2 regions of the Alistipes finegoldii DSM 17242 genome follow, and region 1 is predicted to be linked to the other one. Evidence: riboswitches for the same ligand, from Rfam matches in the RefSeq annotation. Region 1 holds a riboswitch; the other holds the start of a gene.

The links. A riboswitch is a leader RNA that binds a small molecule or an ion and turns the genes downstream of it on or off. The one in region 1 is predicted to bind cobalamin.
Region 2: linked by a shared signal. The riboswitch ahead of ALFI_RS04860 (putative transporter) and the one ahead of ALFI_RS11005 (putative transporter) in region 1 are both predicted to bind cobalamin.

What each region holds. Positions count from the first base shown of each region.
Region 1 covers NC_018011.1:2,519,650-2,524,810, forward strand. The annotation lists gene ALFI_RS10990 (TonB-dependent receptor) at 1-970, shown strand, start outside; gene ALFI_RS10995 (Dph6-related ATP pyrophosphatase) at 986-1,732, opposite strand; gene ALFI_RS11000 (DUF2284 domain-containing protein) at 1,720-2,292, opposite strand; cobalamin riboswitch at 2,379-2,575, shown strand; gene ALFI_RS11005 (putative transporter) at 2,720-4,402, shown strand; gene ALFI_RS11010 (hypothetical protein) at 4,500-4,865, shown strand; gene cobO (cob(I)yrinic acid a,c-diamide adenosyltransferase) at 4,868-5,161, shown strand, end outside.
Region 2 covers NC_018011.1:1,066,402-1,071,562, reverse strand. The annotation lists gene ALFI_RS04875 (plasmid mobilization protein) at 1-4, shown strand, start outside; gene mobB (conjugal transfer protein MobB) at 1-1,200, shown strand, start outside; partial or broken gene ALFI_RS04865 (DUF2284 domain-containing protein) at 1,472-2,045, opposite strand; cobalamin riboswitch at 2,133-2,328, shown strand; gene ALFI_RS04860 (putative transporter) at 2,473-4,155, shown strand; gene ALFI_RS04855 (hypothetical protein) at 4,253-4,618, shown strand.

The DNA.
Region 1 (5,161 bases):
ATACCTCGGCTTCGGGCGCGACTTCGAGCAGACCACCCATAGCACGGGTTTCTTTTTCCAGAACGAGTGGCGGAGCGAAAAGCTCAACTTCCTGATCGGCGGCCGCGTGGACAAGCACAACATGATGAAGAACGTCGTCTTTTCGCCGCGCGTGAACGTGCGTTACAGTCCGACGGAAAAGATCGGCCTGCGGGCCAGCTATTCGAGCGGTTACCGCGCGCCGCAGGCCTACAACGAGGACCTGCACATCGACGCTTTGGACAACAAGGTGGCGATCATTCGACTCGCTCCGGATCTCAAACCCGAATACTCGCACAGCCTGAGTGCATCGGTGGATCTGTATCATAATTTCGGGCGAGTGCAGGCCAACCTGCTCGTCGAAGGATTCTACACGATGCTTGAGGACGTGTTTACGCTCGAAAAAATCGGCGAGGATGCCCAGGGCAACATCATTAAGGAGCGCCGCAACGCTTCGGGAGCCACCGTGGCCGGCGTGGGAGCCGAAGCCAAGGCGGGTATTCCGGGACGGTTCGAGCTGCAGCTGGGCTACACCTTCCAGCGCAGCCGTTACGACGAACCCGAAAAATGGTCGGACGACGTGACGCCCCAGCGGCGGATGTTCCGTTCGCCGGACCATTACGGCTACTTGACGGCGAACGTCAACCTCACGCGTGATTTCACGGCGTCGGTGTTCGGCAACTACACGGGCCGGATGCTCGTGCAGCACAATGCTGGGTATATCGAGAGGGATACCGAGCGTCTGACGCCCGATTTCTGGGATATGGGCCTGCGGCTGTCGTACAATTTCCGGCTCACGAAACAACTGCGGCTGGAACTGAATGCCGGGGTGAAAAACCTTTTCGACAGCTTCCAGAAGGACCTCGATTTCGGCCAGAACAAAGATGCCGCTTATATCTACGGTCCGGCAGTTCCGCGCACTTACTTTATCGGAGCAAAATTCGCGCTGTGACCAAGATGTACCGTGTTATTCGGATGCAGGGCCGGTTCCTGCATCCGAATTTGTATTTAGAGCTTGAAGGTCGGCAAACCAATAGGAATAAGTTTTCACCGTTCCGTCGTCTAGGCGGATGTCGTAGCTTTGTGAAAAAGATCGGCCCAGCCGGAACGGCACGGGCTGTCGGAAGATCGGACCGTCGTAACAGAATGTATGATATTCGCCGTTTTCTCCATTGGGATCGACTCCGGCAGGCAGAGAGGCTATGAAGCCGCGGTCGATCTCCCGGCCTATGGCGTCGGCGCCGAGTCCGTCGGCCATCGTGGTTACGACGACCGTCCGAAATCCCGATACGAGGAAATCGTTCATCACCTCTTCCGAAGATTTTCCCCAAAGCGGTTCCACGATTTCGATTCCGTGCGGCGAGAGTTGCTGCTCCCGGTATTTGCGCACATCGTGCAGGAAAATATCCCCGAAGATGAAACGGGTCACGCCCTGCGTCTTGAAATGCTCCACGGCCCGGGACATGGCGACGTCGTAATCCTCCATATTGCCTTTGGGCGTCAGGTCTACGATATAAAGAGGAACGCCGATGCTTTCGGCCTGCATTTGCAGTAATGCCGTCGGGATGCCGTGCATCGTCGAACGGTGCGTATCCCGGTTTACGGTAGTCAGCAGCGCGACGATCTCGTATTCGCCCGATTGCTGTGCCCGCAACAGCGCATGGGCGGAATCCTTGCCGCCGCTCCAGTTGAATACGGCTTTTATCCGTTCCATATTATATTTTCTGCATTATGGAAGAACCCGCAGACAAGGGTCAAATACTCGGGCAATGATCCGTCTGTACCCCATTTCAGTTCGATGCCGAAGAGTTCGGAGGTCGTGCGTGCGATGTCGAATCCGCAGGCTTCGAGCGATGGGCGTACCAGTTCGGGGTGGCGGCAGGGTTTCGCTTCGGGGCGGGTGCAGGTTCCTTCGGGGCAGTAGAGGCAGGTGCCGACATAGGCGAACGACCGTCCGCCGTACCTGTGTTCCATTTCGAGCAGACGCCGTTCGAGCCGCTGCCGTTCGGGGCGGATCAGCCGGCCGGCTTCCGATATCGGAACGTGCTGTTCGGCAGGAGTGATCTTCGTCGCGATAATCAATGCCGACGTATATTGCGAGAGATATGCTCCGACATCGTATCCGAACGGCGGGCATCCCCAGCTGCGGTTGTAATTGCGGCAGGCACGGCAACACTCCAAAAACCGCATGGCATCACGGAATCGGGCGATATAGTCAGCCACGGGCAATGCAGCGCAATGGTCTTCTGCGGTATATCGAAATGAAAAATCCATGAAACAAAAATAGTCGTTTCGGGCGTTTGTAATGCTGTTTCACGAAAATAATTTGTTGTCGAGCGCTGTTTTTCGGGATTAACCGTTATATTTGCCCCAGATTTGGTTTTCCGTTCCCCGTGCCGGGGAGGAAATGAAAAGGGAATCGGGTGCAAATCCCGGACAGTCCCGCTGCTGTGAAACTCCGTGAAGGTTTCGAACATCTCAGCCACTGATCCGCAAGGATCGGGAAGGCTTCGGAACAGGAGTCAGTCAGAAGACCTGCCAAGTCGATTCGATGTCAAAGGACCCCGAGGGATGGGCGTTTGATTTCGGTTGTATACTGCATGATAATTTTAATTCCGATGCTGTTGCAAGGATTGTTGTGCCGTTTTCGGCACACGGGTTTTGCTTTGCGGGAACGGCTCGGCCTAAAACGGGATTCGGTATGGAATTACTCGAACGATTGCTATTTGGTTCCGATTCGCTTTGGGGCGGCGGTGTCGCCCACTCGGTGATGATCCTGGCGCTGGGCATCGCACTCGGCATCATGCTGGGCAAGGTGAAGATCGCCGGGGTGTCGCTGGGTGTGACGGGTATTTTGTTCGTCGGCATCGCGTTCAGCTATTTCGGCATGAACATCGACGAGCACCTGATGCACTTCCTCAAAGAGTTCGGACTGATTCTCTTCGTCTATTCGATCGGTTTGCAGGTCGGTCCCGGATTTTTCTCCTCGTTCCGCAAGGGCGGCGTCACGCTGAACAAACTGGCCGTACTGGTCGTGGCGCTCGGCGTCGTTACAACGGTTGCCCTTTATTATGTCACCGGGCTTCCGATGACGACGATGGTCGGCGTGATGTCGGGTGCCGTGACCAATACCCCGGGGCTGGGTGCCGCGCAGCAGGCTTTCAGCGACCTGCACGCCGGAGCCGATGCCCCGGATATCGCGACAGGCTATGCATTGGCCTATCCGCTCGGAGTGATCGGAGCCATCCTGACCCTGCTGGCGTTGCGCTATCTGCTGCGTATCGACGTGCGGCAGGAGGAAGAGGCGGCAGGTTTGGGTACGGACGTGCTGAAAGACCTGACGACCCGGCGGATTTCCGTCGAAATCTGCAATCCTGCCGTCGAGGGTAAAAGCATCTCCGGAATACGCCGTTTGGCCCTGCGCGATTTCGTCGTGTCGCGGATTTGCCGTCCGGGCGAAGCTCCTGAACTGGCCGATGCTGCGACGACGCTCCGCTGCGGCGACCGGATTTTGCTCGTGGCGGCGCCCAAAGATGCCGAGGCACTGGTCGCGTTGCTCGGCCGGGAGGTGGATGCCGGTCCGATGATGCCGGATAGGAAGATGATTTCACGCCGAATACTTATCACCAAACCCGAGCTGAACGGCAAGACACTCGCCGAACTGCGCATCCGCTCCACGAGCGGCGTCACCATTACACGCATCAACCGTTCGGGTATCGACCTGGTGGCTGCAGGGAATCTGCAGTTGCAGCTGGGCGACCGGGTGACGGTCGTGGGGCCCGAACTTTCGGTAGCCCATGCCGAGCGGCTCTTCGGCAATTCGCTCAAGCGTCTCAACCATCCCAACCTGATTCCTATTTTCATCGGCATCGCGCTGGGTGTCGTGCTGGGCAGTATTTCGTTCTGGATTCCCGGCGTTCCGCAGCCCGTGAAACTGGGCCTTGCCGGCGGTCCGCTGATCGTCGCCATCCTGATCGGCCGCTACGGTCCGCATTACCGGCTCATCACCTATACGACGATGTCGGCCAACCTGATGCTGCGCGAAGTGGGCATTTCGCTTTTCCTTGCGGGCGTGGGGCTGGGTGCCGGCGAGGATTTCGTGCCTACGCTCGTCGCGGGCGGATATGTCTGGATCGCTTACGGAGCTGTAATCACGATCGTTCCGCTGCTGCTGGCGGGGCTTTTCGGACGTTTTTACTACAAACTCAACTATTATACGCTGATCGGCGTGCTTTCGGGCGCGTCGACCAATCCGCCGGCACTGGCCTATTCGACCGAGCAGACCACGTCCGACGCACCTTCGGTGGGATATGCTACGGTCTATCCGCTGTCGATGTTCCTGCGGGTGCTGGCGGCCCAGCTTTTGATTTTGATTTTCGGATAACTCAAAAAGGCGCGGCCAAACAAAGACCCGTTACTGCCATAACAAGTCATTGCATAGAGATTAGTAGCCGGCCGCGCCTTTTTTTAATTGAATAGTTATGAATATCGTATTATACGGAGTTCCGGCGGAAACGGCCGGAAGGATTGCAGACCGATACGGTCTGAAAGTGATAAATTCGCCCGACAAATTCGACGCATCGGGAACGATGGTACTTGTTCCGTCGATAAACGCCCCGCGGTACCTGTTGGCATTTTACAACGCCATGCTGCGGCATGAGGACGATGTCGATGCGGTCATTATCTGCGGTGCCGATTCCTGCGAGGCCGTCAGCACGGTGCAGTACTGCACTCCGCTGGGGAAATTCTTCACCCTGAACGGCGATCTGGACGGAGAGGAACTGGTATCGGAACTTTGTCTGCTTCTCGATTCGCTGTTCGCCGAGGGGAATCAAATCAATTTTTAGGAATGGAGACTAAAGGCTATGTACACGTTTACACCGGTAACGGCAAAGGCAAGACCACGGCGGCATTCGGACTGGCCCTGCGGGCGTTGTGCGCCGGGAAGGGCGTCTATGTCGGGCAGTTCGTCAAATCGATGAAATACAATGAAACGAAGATCGAACGGCTGTTCAACGGCTCGGACCCGGCATTCGGCCGTATCCGTATCGAACAACTGGGGCGCGGATGTTTTATCGGAAAAGACCCCGAGTCGGCCGATGCGGAAGCGGCACGCAAAGGATGGGCCCGTTGTGCGGACCTG
Region 2 (5,161 bases), 1.5 Mb from region 1:
ATAAGATCGGGCTCCTCGCCCGGTGGGGCTTTGCGCTATAACAAGGAGAAAGTGGATAAGGATGAAGCCGAGGTGCTGCTTTGGCAGAAGATGCTCGAACCGTTCGATAAACACGGACGACTGGATATCGATGCCTGCATGGATAGTTTCTGGCCCTACCTCGAAGCCAACCGCAGAACGACCAATACGGTCTTCCATGCTTCGCTGAACCCTTCACCGGAAGACAGGCTGACAGACGAACAGTTGCGGGAAATCGCAAATGAATACATGCAGAAGATGGGTTACGGAGATCAGCCCTATATCGTCTTCAAACATAAGGACATTGATCGGCAGCACCTCCACATCGTATCGTTGCGCGTCGATGAGAAAGGCTGTAAACTACCACACGATTTCGAAGCCCGTCGTTCTGCGGAAATTACCCGCGATTTGGAACATAAGTACAACCTCCATCCGGCGGTCAAAGGTCAGGAACAGAGGGACACTCCCGATCTTCGGAAAGTAAATTATAAGGCGGGAAACGTCAAACAACAGATCTCATCCGTCGTCAGGTTGTGCCTGCGGAATTATAAATGCTCGTCCTACGGCGAGTTCCGCACGCTGCTGGAACTGTTCAACGTCTCAGTCGAGGAACGTACGGGAACGATCGAAGGCAGAAATTATGCGGGTATTGTCTACGGAGCCATGACCGACGACGGCTATGGAACGGGTACGCCCTTCAAGTCGAGTAAAATAGGGAAAGACGTAGGTTATAATGCCCTGCAAACGTATTATGCAAAATCAAAGGAAAAACTGAAAGCACCGGGAGCGCTCGACCATTTGCGCCATACGGTCAAAGATGCCATGAGTTCGCACAATACACGGGACGAGTTCCGGCAACTGTTGAAGGTGGACGGTATCGACACTGTATTCCGTATCAACCCCGTGGGCAGAATCTACGGCGTAACGTTTATCGACCACACCAATGGCATTGTCGCCAACGGTTCGGTGCTGGGAAAAGAATTCTCGGCCCGTGTTTTCAACGAGCTGTTCCCGACCTCCCAAAAAGAAGATCAACACGCGGAACGCCAATACGAACAACGAAGCCGCACGGCAAATCCTGTCTCAGGAGTTGTCGACACGCTGTTGGACTTGGCCGATGCGCGGGCTTATGAAGAACAGCAAAGAATCCAGCGACGGCGGCGAAAGAAACAGCGGTTTTGACCTATTCTTCCATGGATGCTCGCTACATCCGATTGCCTTTTGCGTAGCCCGTGCCGCTTTCCATCCGGAATACCGCCCGCTCCTGCAAACTGCCCCGTAAACCACTGTCAACACATACACCGCATCATATACCGTCCCGCCTGATGCCTTCGATAAGAGGGTAGGGCGCCGGAGCTTATCTGCCGAGTACAAAGCGTTCACCAGCTTCCGGGTAAGATGCTTTTCACACAAGACCCGGACATTCCTTGACTGACCTTGACTGAAACGGCCTTTATCCGTTCCATATTACATTATCCGCATTGTGGAAGAATCCGCAAACAAGAGTCAGATACTCAGGCAGCCGTCCCTCCTCGCCCCATTTTAGTTCGATGCCGAACAGTTCGGAGGTTGTGCGTACGATGTCGAATCCACACGCTTCGAGCGACGGCCTCACCAAGTTGGGATGACGGCAGGGCTTTCCATCAGTGCGCGTGCAGGTTCCCTTCGGGCAGTAAAGACAGCTTCCGACATAGGTAAACGCTCGTCCGTCGTATTGGTGTTCCATTTCGAGTAGCCGCTGTTCGAGCCGGATACGTTCGGCGCGGATCAACGTCATTGAATCCGAGATCGGAAGATTGGGAACGAGCGGGGTGATTTTTGTGGCGACGAGCAATGCGGAAGTATATTCCGCAAAGTATTCCCCGACATCGAATCGGAATGGCGGACACCCCCAACTGCGGCCGTAGTTGGGGGCAGGCGATACAATAATTCCCGATACGTTCGACATCGCGGAAGCGCGCAATGTAGTCGGAAACGGACAGCGATGCAGTAAAATCTTCGGCCGTGTAGCAGGGATGGAATTCCATAAGATAAAAAATAAACGTTTCTTCCGACTTCATCGGTTTTGCAGTGAAAAAATCGGAGTTCGAAATGGCATTTCAAAATAAACCGTTATCTTTGCCCTCAGATTTGGTTTCCTGTTCCCCGTACAGGGGAGGGAATGAAAAGGGAATCGGGTGTAAATCCCGGACAGTCCCGCTGCTGTGAAGCTCCGCAGAAAGTTCCGAACATCTTAGCCACTGGTCTTACGACCGGGAAGGCTTCGGAACAGGAGTCAGTCAGAAGACCTGCCAGATCGATTCGACGTCGGAGGACCCCGAGGAATGGGCATTCGATATCGGTTGTGTATTGCATGATAATTTTAATTCCGAGGTTGTTCTTGGGGCTGCTGTGCCGTTTTCGGCACACGGGTTTCGCTTTGCGGGGACAGCTCGGCCTAAAACGGGATTCGGTATGGAATTGCTCGAAAGGTTGTTGTTTGGTTCCGAGTCGCTTTGGGGAGGCGGTGTGGCTCATTCGGTGCTGGTGCTGGCGTTGGTCGTCGCCTTCGGCATTGTTCTGGGCAAGGTGAAGGTTGCCGGAGTGTCGCTGGGCGTAACGGGCATTCTGTTCGTCGGCATTGCCTTCAGTTATTTCGGCATGAACATCGACCAACATCTGATGCACTTCCTCAAAGAGTTCGGCCTGATTCTCTTCGTCTATTCTATCGGTTTGCAGGTCGGACCGGGATTTTTCTCCTCCTTCCGCAAGGGCGGCATCACGCTCAACAAACTGGCTGTGCTGGTTGTGGCACTCGGCATCGTTACGACGGTTGCCCTCTATTATGTCACCGGACTTCCCATGACGACGATGGTCGGCGTGATGTCGGGCGCCGTTACGAATACGCCCGGTCTGGGCGCCGCGCAGCAGGCTTTCAGCGACATGCATGCCGGGGCCGATGCGCCTGATATCGCAATGGGTTATGCGCTGGCTTATCCGCTCGGTGTCGTCGGAGCCATCCTGACCCTGCTGGCACTGCGCTGCCTGCTGCGCATCGACGTGCGGCAGGAGGAAGAGGCGGCCGGGCTGGGCACGGACGTTCTGAAAGACCTGACGACCCGGCGGATCTCCGTCGAAGTCTGCAATCCGGCCATCGAGGGCAAAAGCATCTCCGGAATACGGCATCTGGCCCTGCGCGACTTCGTTGTGTCGCGCATCTGCCGTCCGGGCGGAGCTCCCGAACTGGCCGACGCTGCGACGACGCTCCGCTGCGGCGACCGGATTTTGCTCGTGGCGGCGCCCAAGGATGTCGAGGCGCTGGTCGCTCTGCTCGGCCGCGAAGTGGACGCCGAGCAGATGATACAGGACCCGAAGATGATCTCGCGGCGCATCCTGATCACCAAACCCGAGCTGAACGGCAAGACGCTCGCCGAACTGCGCGTCCGCTCGTCGAGCGGCGTCACCATCACGCGCATCAACCGTTCGGGCATCGACCTGGTGGCGGCGGGGAACTTGCAGTTGCAGCTGGGCGACCGGGTGACGGTCGTGGGCTCCGAACTGTCGGTGGCCCATGCCGAACGGCTTTTCGGCAACTCGCTCAAACGGCTCAACCATCCCAATCTGATCCCCATTTTCATCGGCATTGCGTTGGGTGTCGTCCTGGGCAGCATTTCGTTCTGGATTCCGGGGGTGCCCCAGCCCGTGAAACTGGGGCTGGCCGGCGGTCCGCTGATCGTCGCCATCCTGATCGGCCGCTACGGGCCGCATTACCGGCTCATCACCTACACGACGATGTCGGCCAATCTGATGCTGCGCGAAGTGGGCATTTCGCTCTTCCTCGCGGGCGTGGGGCTGGGTGCGGGCGAGGATTTCGTGCCGACGCTCGTCGCGGGCGGATATGTCTGGATCGCCTACGGCGCCGTGATCACGGTCGTGCCGCTGCTGCTGGCGGGCATTTTCGGACGCTATCGCTACAAACTCAACTACTATACGCTGATCGGCGTGCTTTCGGGCGCCTCGACCAATCCGTCGGCGCTGGCCTATTCGACCGAACAGACCACCTCCGACGCCCCTTCGGTGGGATATGCCACGGTCTACCCGTTGTCGATGTTCCTGCGGGTGTTGGCGGCTCAGCTTTTAATTTTGATTTTCAGATAACCCCAAAAAGGCGCGGCGAACAAAGACCCGTTACTGCCATAACAAGTCATTGCATAGAGATTAGTAGTCGGCCGCGCCTTTTTCTAAAATAACAGTTATGAATATCTTACTGTATGGAGTTCCGGCCGCGACGGCCGAAGAAATCGCCGGACGATACGGCCTGAAAGTGGTGAATTCACCCGACAAGTTCGACGTGTCGGGCACGATGATGCTGGTTCCGCCGATCGATGCTCCGCGCTACCTTCTGGCTTTCTACAACGCCATGCTGCGCCACGAAGAGGATGTCGATGCGGTCATTATCTGCGGTGCGGAATCCTGTGCCGTCGTCAGTACGGTGCAGTATTGCACCCCGCAGGGGAAATTCTTTACCATATGCGGCGATCTCGACGGAGAGGAGCTGGAGTCGGAACTCTGTGGGCTTCTCGATTCGCTTTTCGCCGAAGGCAACCGTATCAATTTTTAGCTGTGGAAAGCAGTGGTATTACACGCAAGGTATCCTATCGTGTGATGGAATCGACCGTTGATTATTCGAGACGCCGATAGTAATATAATGCCCGGTCGCCTGTGAAAGGCTGCCGCTTAATAGGACGGCGTTCGAACGTGAAAAGACCGACAATCATCGTTTGCCGGTCTTTTCACGAGACTTGGAATCAGTCTGTTGTTTCGGCATTATTAGGATAATAAAAGAGAGGACTATATTTTGACCAAAATACGGAACTGCCGCCCCATGTGGCATAAACCCGATAAATTCTCAAAAGTTCTTTTTCAACGGTATCTTCCCCGCATCTCTCTTCTTATCTCCATGTCGTTTCTCTGTTTTAATAGGGTGCCACCAAGAGGGCGTCACATTTTACCGACATCTTTTGTGCAAAAAAAAAACACATTTGTCGAACGTTTTTACACCCTGACAGCGATAATTTACGCTCCGCCGTGACTTTTGCGACGGAAAATCCCCCTTCCCGGAAAAATCGAAAAAAGGCCCCCGAACGGCAGCGACGGCAAAAGC